Regions from separate parts of the Exiguobacterium sp. Leaf187 genome, predicted to be linked through region 2. Evidence: a T-box and tRNA genes for the amino acid it is inferred to sense, from the RefSeq annotation. Region 2 holds a T-box; the other holds one or more tRNA genes.
The links. The T-box of region 2 lies ahead of argS (arginine--tRNA ligase). A T-box ahead of a tRNA ligase gene usually reads a tRNA of that ligase, here a tRNA-Arg.
Positions count from the first base shown of each region.

Region 1: it has a tRNA-Arg gene. The T-box ahead of argS (arginine--tRNA ligase) is inferred to sense a tRNA for this amino acid. The anticodon was not compared.

Region 1 covers NZ_LMPR01000009.1:1,493,226-1,497,804, forward strand. The annotation lists gene ASF99_RS11990 (sugar-binding transcriptional regulator) at 1-99, opposite strand, end outside; gene ASF99_RS11995 (glutaredoxin family protein) at 215-475, opposite strand; gene ASF99_RS12000 (RNA polymerase factor sigma-54) at 466-1,608, opposite strand; tRNA gene ASF99_RS12005 (tRNA-Arg) at 1,762-1,837, shown strand; partial or broken gene clpP (ATP-dependent Clp endopeptidase proteolytic subunit ClpP) at 2,020-2,604, shown strand; gene ASF99_RS12015 (hypothetical protein) at 2,726-2,962, opposite strand; gene whiA (DNA-binding protein WhiA) at 3,045-4,001, opposite strand; gene ASF99_RS12025 (gluconeogenesis factor YvcK family protein) at 3,998-4,579, opposite strand, start outside.
Region 2 covers NZ_LMPR01000011.1:55,398-59,976, forward strand. The annotation lists gene ASF99_RS14330 (hypothetical protein) at 1-569, opposite strand, end outside; gene argS (arginine--tRNA ligase) at 600-2,282, opposite strand; T-box leader at 2,343-2,560, opposite strand; gene ASF99_RS14340 (GGDEF domain-containing protein) at 2,690-4,366, shown strand; gene ASF99_RS14345 (alpha/beta hydrolase) at 4,382-4,579, shown strand, end outside.

The DNA of each region.
Region 1 (4,579 bases), on a different contig from region 2:
CATCAGTCGTACATAATGAAGGATGTCGTAGCGTGTCTGCATTTCTTCGATCAGATCAGGCACGATTCGTTTTTGGATCTGGACTAACTGCCGAATCATGTATTTCCCTCTCCTCTCAAGTAGCTGGACGCTTTCTGTCCCGCATGTCATAACGTGTCCCACTTGGTACACCGTTATCATAACAGTCCGTTTCTCGCCTTGCAAGTCTCGTTTCTCAAGTTTTTTGAAGTAAGCGGTTTCTTATCGTTTCCGTCTCGAATTTGCCATAACTCCAGATTTCCTCGTCATGCATGACGACCGGAATCTCATATAAGAACCGTAGACTGAGCGCTTCATCCTGATCAATGTTAACTTCCTCGAACGTCCATTCCGGAAACTCATCGAGTACGAAGTCGAGTAAGATGGCGGCCTCTTCACATAGCGTACATCCCGGACGTGAATAGAGTGTTAAGTGTCTGTGTCGTTTTAATCCCATTCTGATTGCGCCTTCCTTTGCTGCATCGTTTTTTTCGTTAAACCAAGCGCTGCCCGGTACTTCGCGACCGTCCGCCTTGCGACTGTCAGACCGTCTGCTTGCAGGCGATCCGTCAATTGCTGATCACTTAACGGACGATCGCTGTGTTGAATGTATTCGGCGATCCGCCGTTTAATCAAAAAACTCGAATCTCCGGTTGTCGTCCGTGAGACGAACAAGTCTTCTAGGGCAACGAGACCATAGACCGTCTCGACATACTTCTCAGAAATCGCTCGACCAATCGTTGACGGATGATGCCCCGTCGCCTCAGCGACTTGTTTTTTCGTCAGTGGCTCGAGATGCAGTTCTCCTTTGAACCAGCGTTCTTGTCGCTCAAGCAAAACTGAGAGGATCGCATGCATCGTGACACGGCGTCGTTCGTACGCGCGCAAAAAAGGCGTTGCCTCTTTTAATCCGAGCCACGTCTGATCCGTATCGAGTGTCGTCCAGTCGATCTGAAGTTTTCCATCTAACAGGTGAATCCGTGCTTCTGCCATGACCGGTCGTTCTTCTTTAGGAAGATCCGGTGTCCGGCTCAGCCTTGTCAATCGTTTTCGCAACCGCGCTCGATCCTGTTCACTGAACTGAGCGAACACCTGACTCGCCGGTTCATGTCGTAGCCGATCCGTCAGTCCGATCAATTCCGTGTCGTCTAGCTCGATTGCTTGTAACCATTGGCACTCGCGTTCCGAGCGGGCAGCGATGCCGACTGGTTCACATTGTTGTAAAAGTGTCCGTGCTTCTGTAATCGTTGCGACATCGGTCGAGAAGGATGCAGCGAGCTGCTCGTCCGACGTCCGTAATAAACCGTCCGCTTCTAAATACACGATGAGTTGTTCCGCCATATATCCTATTTCCTGTCTGACTGATTCTAAACGTATTTGTGCAAGAAGCTCGTCTTCATAGGATGCCATATTACCTGCCATCTGCTCGACCTCTAGCGAAACCTGATTCGGGTAATGACGATGCAACCGTCGTTTCAACCGTCGCCATTCCTCCTCGAGCTCAGCAGCTGGTTGCTCAAGCACATGTAATTGATACTGTTGTGACGCCGATAACGTCATCTGTTGCGTCTGTTCCTGGCGTTGATCCATCGATTCCCCTCCTCCTCTTCTTATTATAGAAGAAACGTTTTAAGAAACGTGCTCTGAGCCTCTTTTAAGTCGCTAAGGAAAAGAAAAGTCATGCTTCCCTATTGCTTTCCTGAAAAAATGTCGCTATACTATTAATTGTTCAGTACATCAGATGCACCCGTAGCTCAGGGGATAGAGCACTGGTTTCCGGTACCAGGTGTCGGGAGTTCGAATCTCTCCGGGTGTACCATTTATTCAACTACAAGGCAATGCCAGCAATGGCGTTGCCTTTTTTCTATATTGATATGTTTCGTTTGCCCTTGTAATGGAAAAATACCTAAAAGTCGCATCGTATCTTTTGACCAATATTGACCAAAGGATTATGATAAGGATAAGTCGAATAGGAAGCTACATACCAACTATAAGGAGGCAAAGACTATGTTAATTCCAACAGTCATCGAACAAACAAACCGCGGGGAACGTGCTTACGATATCTACTCACGTTTGCTAAAAGACCGCATCATCCTTCTTGGGAGCGCGATTGACGACAACGTCGCCAACTCAGTCGTTGCCCAACTTCTGTTCTTAGCAGCAGAAGATCCAGATAAAGAAATCTCGCTTTACATCAACAGCCCAGGTGGTTCGATCACTGCCGGTATGGCGATTTACGATACAATGAACTTCATCAAGCCACAAGTCTCAACGATTTGTATCGGTATGGCAGCATCGATGGGTGCGTTCTTGCTTCAAGCAGGTGCAAAGGGAAAACGTTTCGCGTTACCAAACGCTGAAATCATGATCCACCAACCACTCGGTGGTACACAAGGTCAAGCATCGGATATTAAAATCCATGCGGAGCGTATCATCAAAATGCGTGAGCACCTCAACAAAATCATGGCTGAAAACACAGGACAACCACTTGAAGTCATCGAACGCGATACAGAGCGTGACAACTTCATGTCAGCACAAGCTGCTGCTGATTACGGTCTCATCGACCGCGTCATGGAACGTGCATAAGTCACCCAGAGTGTCTCCTTCGGGAGGCACTTTTTTTGTATCTGTAGGAAAGCGAACTCTTCTCTATTCATCTGCATACAACAAAAAACCTCCCGTTCCTTGTAGAACGAGAGGTCGATGATCAGTCGATCAAGTCTGTGATATCTGAAACGATGTCGTGGTTTTCACGAATCAGCGAGTAGATCGCGTTCGCATGTGGCGAAAGCTCTTCTTCTGCTTGTAATTGTTTCAGGAATAAAGATGTTGCGAACGCAACGAGTGTGCTTTTCGGTACACCGATTGATTTTGCTTTTTTCGTTAATACTTCGTCAAACTTCGCGTCTACAGTGAGCGAAATACGTTTCTTTTCGTTAGCCATTTCAAAAACTCCTTAATTCGAACATTTAGTTGCATCGACTATATATTATAGTAGACTATGGTTCATCTCGCAAGCGACCCTCTTATAAGGCCCCTGTCATCGACTCTCCATTCCGTACTTTTTCAGCGATTTGATCAATCTTCCGCAACCGGTGATTGATTCCTGATTTTGAGATGGAGCCGCTTTCGACCATCTCCCCGAGCTCTTGTAACGTCACGTCTTGATGTGTCACGCGCAAGATCGCGATCTCCTTCAGCTTATCCGGTAAGACGTCAAGACCGACCGTCCGCTCAAGGAACTTGATGTTCTCGACTTGGCGTAATGCCGCACCGACCGTCTTGTTGAGGTTCGCTGTCTCACAGTTGACGAGACGGTTGACCGAGTTACGCATGTCTTTTAAGATCCGTACGTCCTCGAACCGTAGCATCGATTGTGTCGCATCGACGAGCTTGAGAAAATCGGAAATCTTTTCGCTCTCTTTGATATAAAGGATATGCCCTTTTTTTCGTTCAATCGCCTTCGCGTTTAAATCAAAGACGTTCGATAGACCGCGGAGCGCCGCATTATGTTCTTCATATAAACTGAAGATCTCTAAGTGATACGACGACGTCGCCGGATTGTTGAGCGAACCTCCGGCGAGGAATGCTCCTCGTAAATACGCACGCGCTTTTCGTTCATCGTTTAAAATCGTGTCACTGATCGAACGAATCATCGTGAACCCTTCCCCTAAAATTCCGAGGTCTTGCAAAATCTTGTCCGCCTGTTGCTTAACACGGACGATATAGACATTATTCTTTTTCAGACGCATTTTTTTCCGCACGAGCAGATCGAGATGGACACCATATGCTTTCTTCAAAAGCGAATAGATCCGACGGGCAATCGAGGCATTCTCGGTCGAGATATCGAGTGTCAGACCCCGTCCGAGACCGAACGAGATTGCACCGTTCATCCGGGCGAGCGCCGCGAGTTCCGCCTTCATCTCGTGATCGGTGATCGGAATCTGCGTTAATTCTTTTTTGACTTCTGAGGCAAAGCTCATGTCAGCTCCTCCTTCCCTTCGAGTTGACGCATCCGACGAATCGATAGTACTTTTCGCATGACGAGGCTAGCGACCGCATCTGAGTCATGGCGAATGAAATGATGATTGTAGTCGACGATATCATCTGCCAGCACTTCGACGCCTGCGAGCTCGAATTGTTTTTCATTATAGGTGACGATGTCGGCATGATCCTTTTGATACTTTTTCAAGTAACCGGCATCGATTGACTCATTATTGACGATGATCGTATCGACGACGCCTTGACCGAGAAAACGTTCGAGCGTCGATAAATGCTCGTTGGCAGTGAACGCCGTCGTCTCGCCTGGTTGTGTCATGACGTTACAAATATAGACGACTGGAGCCAGCGATTGCTGAATCGCTTCCCGGATCTCATCAATCAAGACGTTCGGGATGATACTCGTATAGAGACTTCCTGGTCCAAGGACGATCACATCAGCATCAAGAATTGCTTGAATCGCTTCTGGTACCGGACGGACGTCTTGTTCCTCAAGGAAGATTCGTTCAATCTTCTTACCGACCGTTGGAATCAGTGACTCTCCTTTAACGATCGTCCCGTC
Region 2 (4,579 bases):
ACTTGTGTGAAGTTCGTCTCTTCCGCGAATGTTTCGATGACTTGACGGACATCCCCTTGACGACGTACGAAGCTCGTCGGGACTGGTGTCGTACCGACAAGTTGCTCATGCAGACTCGTCAATCGATGATCATCGATGATCGTCGTCATCAAATCAAGGAACAGGAGAACATGCAGACGGTTCAAATAATCCCATGGTTTGTCTTCCGAACGGAATTCATTACGAGCGAGCCATTTTTTCAATCCGATCGCATCGATTTGACTCAACGTCTCTGTCGTACGTGCCGACTTCCAAAGCGTCAACAGTTCACCCAGTTTTTTTCGTGTCTGTTTCTTACGCATGAAGAATTCAAAATTATCTTTCGTCCGTAATGCGTCTCCTTCAATCGGAGCAATCAAATCGGCTTCCGGCGCCGTCACGAAATCGTGAACGAAATCGACAGACTCTCCCGGTAACCAAGCAGCGACTTTCCCGTGAAAATCAGCCATAAAGGCGACCGTTTCTGCCAAAGGCTCCTGCTTCATCTGTGAAGCAGCTTGCTGTAATCGTTCTTTCGTCTCAGTCTTCATAATCTACCTCTTCTTATTCGTGGATTGGTCTTACATTTCTTCTGGAGCGCCGACACCGAGTAAACGAAGACCCTCTGTCAAGACGATCGTGACCGACTTGACGAGTGCAAGACGCGATTGTTTTGCTGCGTCATCTTCGAGAACACGGACGTGTCCGTAGTATTTATTGAAGCTTTGTGCAAGATCTAAGACGTAGCGGCTGATGATTGATGGCTCGCGACGTGTGAACGCGCGATCGATGACCGTCGAGAATTGGTTTAGCATCGAGACGACACCCCATGCATGATCATCGGCACTACCAGCGAATGGTGTGCCATCATAGCCACCTTTACGGAGCAACGAGTGCGCACGGGCATTCGTGTACTGGACATACGGTCCTGTTTCGCCTTCGAATTTCAACATCTGCTCAAGATCGAACTCGATGTTGTTCATCCGTTCGTTCTTCAAGTCGTGGAAGATGACGGCGCCGACACCGACTTGACGAGCCGTGGCTTCGGCATTCGCTAAGTTCGGATTTTTTTCCGCGATGTTTTGCTTCGCAACGTCGATCGCTTCTTGTAGTACTTCTTCAAGTAAGACGATCCGACCTTTACGCGTCGACATTTTCTTTCCGTCCTTCATGATCAGACCGAACGGCACATGGTGCATTCCGTCGACGTTCTCAAATCCAAGTTTCTTCAAGACTGCGAACAATTGCTTGAAGTGAAGCGCTTGTTCCCCACCGACGACGTAGAACGCTTGCTCAAAGCGGTACGTTTCGAGACGATAGACAGCAGCTGCTAAGTCACGTGTCGCATAAAGCGTTGCGCCATCTTTCTTTTTAATCAAAGCAGGTGGCATACCTTCTGCTTCGAGGTCGACGACCATTGCCCCTTCTGATTCGACGAGGAGATCTTTTTCTTCGAGCAAATCGATGACGTGTTGCATCTTATCGTTGTAGAAGGCTTCTCCGTTCAAGCTATCGAATTTAACACCGAGCATCTCATAGACACGGTTAAACTCGACGAGTGAGACTTCACGGAACCACGTCCAAAGCGTCGTTGCCTGCTCATCACCTTGTTCGAGTTTTTTGAACCAGAGACGTCCTTCATCCTCAAGTGCCGGATTTGTTTCCGCTTCTTCGTGGAACCGGACGTATAATTTCAACAATTCCTTGATTGGTTCTGCACGGACCGCTTCTTCCTCACCCCACATCGTGTAAGCCACCATCAATTTCCCGAACTGTGTTCCCCAGTCCCCTAAGTGGTTGACACCGACGACGTCGTACCCTTTTTTACGTGAGATTTGGTTGAGCGCGTTCCCGATGACCGTCGAACGCAAGTGCCCCATCGAGAAGGGTTTCGCGATGTTTGGTGATGAAAAATCAGTGACGATCGTTTTTCCATTCGCTTCACTTGATCCGAACGCCTCTTGCTCCGTCAGGACTTGGTTGACGATTTCTTGCGAGACGACTTCCCGGTTCAAGAAGACGTTGATGTAAGGACCAACAGCTTGAACGTTCGAGAACAACGGCGCGTCAATTTTTTCTGCGAGCTCCGAAGCAATCATGTTCGGTGCTTTACGGAATGCTTTAGCGAGCATGAAACATGGGAATGCCAGATCTCCATGATCTTCATGTTTCGGTTGCTCGATCAGTTGTTCGATTTGTTCAACCGATAAGGCACCTTCCATGACGTGATGTAATACTTCTGCATACTGCGCTTTATAACTCATCTTTATTTCCTCCTGCTTTACTGATTTTTTGGCAATAAAAAACGCCCCTTGCGCCACGCGCAAAGAGACGGAATGACCGCGGTACCACTCTTCTTGGTGTCACTCGACACCCACCTTGTTCGGGGATAACGGGGTTCCCCCGGCTACGCCTTTTCCATCAGGAATCGGGCAGCGTCTCAGAAGTGCGTTTCACGACCGGTTCGTCCTCAGGCTTCCACCATTCCCTGATTCGCTAGTTGACGAATATCAACCGTTACTCTCTTCATCATCGACTGTATTCGATATCTTTCACATTATACGCAATTCTTTCTTTTCTCTCAACCTTATTTTTTTGGTAAATGGCTTATCAAAATTTCCACAATTCGGGTATAGGAATAAAAGATACTTCTCAGGGGGAGGGATGTTTCATGCGCTACTACCAACATGTAGCCCGGACGAGCTGGATCGTCTTCGGTCTCGTCGCCTTGACATTATTAGTGATCGGCATCGTTCATCCACCAACCTTCCATCCTTCTGTCTCCATCATCAACACTCTTTATTTATTCGGACTCGTTCTCCTGTTTCAGTTCGATAATGTCCGTCGTGGTGGCATTTACTATACATTCCAAGAAGGCATCATCTTATTTTTATTCCTCAATTATGGTTTAACGTACGCCTTGATTTTAAGCCAAGTCGGTATTCTCGTCTTTCAATTCATGTCTCACCGAAAAGCGATTCGTTGGAAACGTTTCGTTTATCTCTACCCGATCAACGCCTTGTTCGATTTAGTCTACATCTCGCTTCCGGCCTTTGCGTATTATGCGCTCGGCGGACCAATCGGCTCAAACTTTACGTATACGAAAGCCTTACTCCCTTTCATCGGCTTTTTGATCACCGTCTTCCTTGTCTCTTACTTCCAATGTCTATTCGTCAATCGCTTCCTCTACTTGAAATACGACTGGCAACGTCTCGTAAAGCTTCAGTCCCTCGTCTACGGGATTAGCATGTTAAGTGCTCTACTTGGAATCTGGTTCTACGATGAAAGTCCGCTCGTCGCGGCTACAGTTTCCGTCTTGATTCTCTTTTTGTTCAAACGTCTGTTGCAAGAGCGTGGTGACTCCCTTGAAGCAAACGATAATGCTAAGCGATTTGATGATGCGAAGGAACACTTGTTGATTTCCCGCTTCGAGCGCGAGACGATCGATTCGTTGCTCCTCGATTTACCGCATCTATTGCCGTTTTCTGAAGGTTGGATCTCGATTCAACAACAGCGGAAACAAGTCATCTATAACATCCGGACGAAACAACCGATCGACGTGTTACCACTGTTTCATTCCTTGTCAGCCGACGATTTGCATACCCCAATCATCTATGGTCTTCGTTGTGACTGGGGAAACGATATTCAGATCGGATTGCCTGTCGATCGTCACTCGATGCTAGCGATTCCTTCGATTACGAGCGGAGAGGTCGATGTTTCGATCATCCTATTCCATCAAGTCGCAGACGCCTATGATGCGACAAATGCCGACGAATTATCTCGTTTGCTCCGTATCTTTTGTCGCGTCTTAGAACGCTCACGTGAAACGGTCCAACTCTATACGGAAAGTCGGACCGATGCCTTGACCGAATTACCGAATAGTCGTGCTTTTTATGAACACGGTCGGCAGGAATTTGCGGCTGACTGCTATCCGCTCTCCGTGATCCTGTTCGATATCGATCATTTCAAACGTGTCAATGATACGTACGGTCATAAAGTGGGCGATCTCGTCCTTCGTGAACTCGGTCGACGTATCCAGGCGATCCAATTGCAATATGATGATGTCTTTGCTGCTCGTTATGGTGGGGAGGAATTCGTACTTCTGTTGCGAAATGGTAGTCAAGAGGCTGCTATCCAGATTGCCGAGACAGTCCGCCATGCGGTCATGGATCGTCCCTTCCTCGTCGATGGTCACCGACTGTCCTTAACCGTCAGCCTCGGAATTGATACAGTGGAGGAAAGATATCAACGGACGTTCGAAGAATCGTTACGTCAAGCCGACCATGCACTCTATGTCGGCGGAAAACACAATGGACGCAATTGTACCGCGCATTATGCAAACCTTTGAAAGGTCGTGACTCTATTGTCGATTACGGAAATTGAAATGACGCTACCGACATCACAAACTCACCGGACGATTCGGATTCATCGTCCGCCCCATTTGGATCCTTCTGAAGCGTTACCAGTGATTTATATGCACGATGGACAAAACGTCTTCAGTGGAGAAACCGCCTCGTTCGGAAAAGGCTGGGAGATTCATCTTGCGCTACAACAGACACAG